2 regions of the Paenibacillus sp. FSL R7-277 genome follow, and region 1 is predicted to be linked to the other one. Evidence: riboswitches for the same ligand, from Rfam matches in the RefSeq annotation. Region 1 holds a riboswitch; the other holds the start of a gene.
The links. Region 1 has a riboswitch for FMN ahead of ribD (bifunctional diaminohydroxyphosphoribosylaminopyrimidine deaminase/5-amino-6-(5-phosphoribosylamino)uracil reductase RibD). Riboswitches for the same ligand answer to the same signal wherever they lie in the genome.
Positions count from the first base shown of each region.

Region 2: it holds a riboswitch for FMN, as region 1 does, so the genes downstream of both, C173_RS19030 (DMT family transporter) here and ribD (bifunctional diaminohydroxyphosphoribosylaminopyrimidine deaminase/5-amino-6-(5-phosphoribosylamino)uracil reductase RibD) in region 1, are expected to answer to the same signal.

Region 1 covers NZ_ASPX01000065.1:81,824-85,108, forward strand. The annotation lists gene ribE (riboflavin synthase) at 1-288, opposite strand, end outside; gene ribD (bifunctional diaminohydroxyphosphoribosylaminopyrimidine deaminase/5-amino-6-(5-phosphoribosylamino)uracil reductase RibD) at 315-1,421, opposite strand; FMN riboswitch at 1,645-1,818, opposite strand; gene mscL (large conductance mechanosensitive channel protein MscL) at 1,925-2,326, opposite strand; gene C173_RS18990 (collagen binding domain-containing protein) at 2,509-3,285, opposite strand, start outside.
Region 2 covers NZ_ASPX01000066.1:5,662-8,946, forward strand. The annotation lists gene C173_RS19025 (hypothetical protein) at 1-941, shown strand, start outside; gene C173_RS19030 (DMT family transporter) at 1,088-2,050, opposite strand; FMN riboswitch at 2,178-2,325, opposite strand; gene C173_RS19035 (PstS family phosphate ABC transporter substrate-binding protein) at 2,559-3,285, shown strand, end outside.

The DNA of each region.
Region 1 (3,285 bases):
ATGCCCTCCGAAGCGTCCGCCGGCAGCCATGGCGCGTTCCAGATTCATTTTGGACCCGGTGCGCAGCTCCTTGAGCGTACTGTTGCGGTAAGTCTCGGGCATGACGTCAACGGTGAAATGATGGTCCCCGAGTGAGGTTGCCGTGAGACAGACCCCATTGACCGCCACACTGTCGCCAATCTTCAGATCTCCCATAATGAGCGAGGCGCCGATATTCAGCACCATCATCTCCCCGCCGCTGGTGACGCTGCGCAGAACTCCCACCTCTTCAATTAAGCCGGTAAACATACCATCCCTCCTTCCTGAATATTCGGTTACTGCTGAGGAACCGGGGTGCCGCTGATACACACATTATCCCCGAGCACTTCCACTTCCAATCCTTCAAGCTGGATGGCATCACGCATCAGCTCCACACCCCCGAAGTCGAAGGTACCCGCTGCTTGCGCGCCGCCGCCGACAATCTTCGGAGCGAAGAAGAGAACCACCCGGTCAACCAGTCCCTCTGCAAGCATCGCCCCATTCAGCGTTCCGCCGCCTTCCAGCAGAATGGACCCAATCTCCATTGCACCGAGCGCAGCCATAGCCGCCTGCAGATCTACACGCGGACCGCTGCCCGCAGCAATCACCTCTAACCCTGCAGCCAGCAGCGCTGCTCTGCGGTCAGGATCGGCTGCCTCCGTCGTCACAACCACCGTAGGCGCGAGTCCGTCCTTGACCACAGCGCTCTCCAGCGGAAGGCGCAGCGAGGAGTCAATGATAATCCGCACCGGATTCCGTCCGGGTACATTCAGTCTTGTCGTCAGCGAAGGGTTATCGGCAATCACCGTATTCACCCCGACCATAATCCCCTGATGGCGATGACGCAGGGTATGTACGATCTCCCGTGCCTCTGCATTCGAGATCCACTTGCTGTCTCCGGTCCGTGTGGCGATTTTGCCGTCCAGTGTGCTGGCGCTCTTCAAGGTTACGAACGGCTGCTTCGTCAAAATATACTTGATGAACTTCTCGTTCAGCCGCAGCGCCCGGCCCCGCAGCAAACCTACTTCAACATCAATCCCCTGCTCGCGCAGCATCGCTATTCCCCGGCCTGCCACCTGAGGGTTGGGATCCTCACAGGCGACAACCACTCTCGCCACCCCTTCATCGATCAGACGCTGGCTGCAAGGAGGCGTAATGCCGTAATGACTGCAAGGCTCCAACGTAACATAGGCTGTACTCCCTTGCGCTTTACCGGCTGCCATATTGAGTGCATGCACCTCGGCGTGTCCGGTTCCGCGCTGCAGATGGGTTCCAATCCCGATCATGGCGCCGTCCTTCACAACTACGCAGCCGACCACAGGATTAATTCCCGTCTGGCCCTGTGCCCGCTCCGCCATATCCAGCGCAAGGGACATGTAAAACTCATCGTTCATCTTATCCATGTCTTGCCTCCTATCCCAAGGCTGTAGTCTTTATGTGTACCAAACTATAAACAGAAAAACCCGTCTCAATCTCCAGGAGGAGTTCAAGACGGGATATACGAGAGGTGATCGCAGCAAAGAAAATATGCGTAAATAAACGCCGGACCTCCGGCATTGTGAAAGTTCGCACATAAGTTCCGAAAACACTGCTGCTCGGCCGCCTGTTGCAAGCGCGGCGCGTGAATCTCTCCTTCTTCCATCCAGACTATACTGTCGGTCCCGGAATTACACCGGGTCCACCGTCCGTATCTATATCATACGAAGCGGGTAGCGGACTAAGCACCGGAACCAGCTATATTCAGCCAGATCCGTCAACATCACCGCCGGTAGGGAATCACACCCTGCCCTGAAGGATTGATCTATTCAGTTCAATACCAAGTTACGCCTACAACAAAATTATCACTTCACTGCGGGAAATGCAAGTGTGCTTCGGAAATTTACTATATTTATGTAACTTAATTCCCTTATACACCCGACTCACGCTGCTTGTCCGCTCTCAACAGATCGCGGATTTCCGTCAGCAGGACCACATCCGGTGCCGGAGCAGGTGTCTCCACAACCTCAACCTTGACGGTCTCCTTACGTCTGAACCGGGTACTCAGCTTCACCACCATGAAGATGGAGAAGGAAATAATGAAGAAATCGACTACGGTCTGGAGGAACATGCCATATTTGACAGCAACATCTCCTATACCAAAGCTAAGTTCCTTCAGATCAATCCCTCCGCTGATCAGACCGATAAGCGGCATAATGATGTCTCCCACCAGCGAGGTAACAATTTTGCCGAATGCCGCTCCAATGATTACGGCAATCGCCAGATCAAGTACATTCCCTTTCATGGCGAAGCTTTTGAATTCCTTCCACATGACGAACCATCCCTCCGAAACTTTGAATTTGAAATTATTATAGCATTTATAGCAACCTGCAGGCAGAAAAATGTATAAACGGTATATAGTTTGCGATACAGCCGCTATATATTCCAAAAAGGTACGGGAACGCTGAGCGTCCCCGTACCTGCTGTACCCTTATTCTGCTGCTCTAATTCTGCCTAGTCCTGCTTGCGTGTTCTGCGGAATACCCGGCTGAGGATGAAGCCGCCCAGAATCAGGCCTGCACCCGTCAGGTAGATCGGCAGCGGGCTGCTCTCGCCGGTCTGCGGCAGTCTGCCGCTGCCGTCGTTTGTACCCGAGACCGTCCCTTGCGGAACCGGATCGTCTTCAACATCTACTTCCGGATTGCCCAGCGGGATATTATCGTCGATTGGCGTCACCACTTCAGGTGCTACCGGTCCTGGAGTCACAGTTGCTGCCGGAGCCGAGGGCTGCGGAGTTCCCGGCAAGCCTGGTCCTGCAGGAATCTGCGGATCATCGATAATGACTCCCGGTTCGAATGTACCGGCAGGTGTGGGAACCGGAGTAAATACCGGACCTCCAGTAGGTGATGTCGGAACAGGTGTAGCCTCTGGCCCCGTAGAATCTGTAGGCACCGGCGATGGAACTGTAGTCGGAACTGTAGTCTCTACAGGTGTCTCAGTCGGCACAGGAGTCACAGTCGGCGTGGGTGTCACGGTCGGCGTTGGCTGCTCCGCCAGCTTATTATACAAGGTAAGATTCAGCACGGCCGATGAGCCGATTGTCACCGGATGCTCGGTGGAATCAAGCACATAGCCCTGCGGTGCTATTGTTTCAATCAGGACATAGCTGCCCAGCCACAGATTGTTAAACGCCGCGATGCCTGCTGCATCTGTAGTGCGGGTATTCACCAGCACCCGGTCATTTCCGTTCAGGCGGTATAGCTCATAGGTAGCTCCGGCCAGCGGTTTTGC
Region 2 (3,285 bases), on a different contig from region 1:
GTAAATGGCCGGAGGCTTTTCAACATTTCCGGAAGAGTGACAGCGGGAACTTGCAATTGACGGGGATGGATGATCCGGAGCAAGCCTATGTCTACGATACGCAGAGCCAGTCCATTATGCGCAAAAGCGAATACGCCCTCTCTCCTGATGGCCGCTGGGGTGTTCTGGAGCGTTCCCGTTATGAACGGCAGCCGGACGGCTATATCGCGAAATTCGGTGATCAGTATTTGAAAAATACGGCGACTGGAAAAGTATCTGTCTATTATGCTACTCAGCGGTACTACAATGCCTGGTGGATCAACCAGCATACGCTGCTTGAGAGCGGATATAATGAGGCTGCCAGGCAGAATGTGATCAGTACGTACGATCCGTCCACCGGGAAGCGGCAGGAGCTGCTGAGGGGGACCTTGAACAACTGGAACTTGTCGAAGGGACTGCTGCAATATGTCAAAAACGAGCCCAAACGTCTCCCTTGGATCTATAATCTAAAGGACGGATCGTCACGGCTGGTCAAGGATGCCCGCGAGCTTGAAGCCTTGTTCCCTGCTGCTCCATCTTCAAGACCGGAAGTCACATTCCCTAAGGGGATGCTGCTGAAAGAGCTGCCTGTCACGGAGATGCCGATCACCTTAGCCTATGAACACAACCTGAATCTGGACGGAAAAAGTGTGGATGTATCCACCATATTCACTAAGGGCGGACAAGAGTGGATACCGGTGAAGCCGCTTGCAGCGGCCCTCGGCTGGAACATCGAAGTCATGAACATTAGCGCAACCGGCGACCCTTCTGCGGCTTACATCTATAAAATTACAAACGGTAGCAATCACGCAGTCCTCACCCCTGTTAACAGCTTCAATTCGGCAAGCAGACTGTATATCGCACCAGCGCAGCTTAAGGAGCTTGGGTACAAAAGCATTAAGGTCACTCCATATGTGAAATAAAATCACTCCAGCGGCGGCCCCCCTGCCCCGAGTCTGCCTATACAACAAAGAGGATGTTCCCGGACGGCGCGGCCGTGTAGGAACATCCTCTCTGTATGTTACGCCAGGTCCTGGGGTATGTCCCCTCAGACTGTAGCGCTATGAAGTTAATTCTGTTTGGCCGGCTGCAGCTGATCCCTCTGCTGACTGGAGATAAAGAACAGCGCCGTCCAGATCAGCGCGAAGCCGACAATCTGCGGCAAGGTTACAAGCTGCTGATAGACGACCCAGTTAATCAGAATACCGGTCATCGGGAAGCTGAGTTCGGCCAGGGTTGCTACCGAAGCCTTGGTCGTATTCAGTCCCTTGTAGTAGAGCAGCATGCTGAGCAGTCCGGGCAGCAGCGCCTGCAGCAGCAGGTTAATGGCAACTGCCGCCGAGCCGCTGACTCCGCCGCTCATCTGCCACGGGGCGCCTTCCATACTTGTAATTACGAACAGCAACGGGAGCGCCAGAATGAAGCGCAGTGAGGTTACTGTCTCATATTTCATTGAGCCCAGCAGATAACGGCCCATGACTGTAGAGCCGCCCCACAAAGCAGCAGCGCCCAGCGCCATCAGGCTTCCTACGCCCATGAAGCTGTTCACATGGCCGAAGGGAATCGTCCAGCCGAAGGTCAGCAGGTACGTCCCGGCCAGCGCAACAATAAGCAGCGGTGCGAAATTGCGCGGCAGGCGTTCTTTTAGAATAACAGCGGCAAGACCAATGGCGAACAAGGGCTGAAGCTTCTGGAGCAGCAGCACGGCATTGAAGTCTCCGCTGGATAAGGCCTTGGTGAACAGAATGGTCGCTACGGCTGAGCCGCCCCACGATACCACGAGCAGCGCTGCGGCCTGGCGCAGACGGACACCCTTCAGCTCTGCGCGATTGCGCCACATTACTGGAGCGGCAACCAGGAAGAGCACAACATGCTCAAGCAGTACAATCTGGGACGAAGTCAGGGATTTCAGCAGGATAATACGGAACAGCGGGTCAACTCCCCATAAGGCCGCCCCCAGAACCACCAGCCAGAATCCGCTGCGCACCGGTGCGGTACGCACGCCTTGGGATGAAGCAGATACATTACTCATCTTTCATTCTCCTTGTCGATACAAACCCTCGATAGAGACCAAAAACCCCCGTGAGTCCTGAGAACAGGACAAACATCGGGGGCGTTATCAATAAAGACATACGGAATAGACCCGCCTGCCTTTATCTTATGATCCTCTCCCATCCGGACTTTACCGTCGGCTCTGGATTGTCACCAGATCAGTCGCTTCCTCTTGTGATAGAGTAACGAGTCGCGGGCTTAGTTCTCACGAACATCACCGCCGGTCAGGAATTTCACCTTACCCCGAGAATCTTGTATTCTGTTATTATTTTCACAATCCCAGAATACCTCTGATTCTTCATTTCGTCCAGCTTTTTATGAAAATAATCATTATATTTCATTAAATAATCATTAAAACAATCATTCTGCCAAGCAAATCTGCGTACCGTATCCAGGTTCTGGTTCGTTTGGCAGAAACGGCGGCTTGCGATACACTATAGTATGAGCATTAATCATACCCATTATAGAGATTTTATTTGGAGGTCATCATGAAAAGAAGCTTTCCGACCAATCTGCTGTATTCCATCTTTGCTCTGGCCGGCCTTGCCATTAGCGGCTTTATTACTTACTTTATTGTCTCTTTTACCGGAGGGATGCTGTTCTACGGCCCACTTGTCCTGGTCGTTGCTTCAGGGCTGGCTGTATTCTCCATACTCAGCATCTTCGGCTTGTTCAGCAGGAAGCTACGCCGGATGCTCCTGGCTGCTTTTGCCGGAATCTGTGTGCTGGCAGCCGTAGGCCATGAGATCAGACAAGCGTATGTGAACAGCCTTGCGGAAGTGAGGGAGCCGGAGGTCGACCTGTTTGAGTACGCCCCCTTTGAGGCGAACAGCAAAGCTGCTTCCCTCGATCACAAGGCGTCCTATCAGCTTACGGAGCAATTGCCTCGTCTGGATGGTGCAACTGCGCTGTATCCGCTGTATTCCGCTTTTGCCCAAGCCGTGTATCCGCAGGATACATACAATTCCAGCATTGAGCTGACCGGAAATGATCTCGTCCTGTGCACCAGCACCTCCGAGGCTTACAAGCGTCTGATCGCCGGGAATGCTGATATTATCTTTGCCGCCGCCCCTTCGCTGGCCCAGACGAAGCAGGCGAAGCTGGCAGGTCGTGAACTGAAGCTCACCCCGATCGGGCGCGAAGCGTTCGTCTTCTTCGTCAACAAGCGCAATCCGGTGGACAGCTTAACGGTAGAGCAGATTAAGGATATCTATT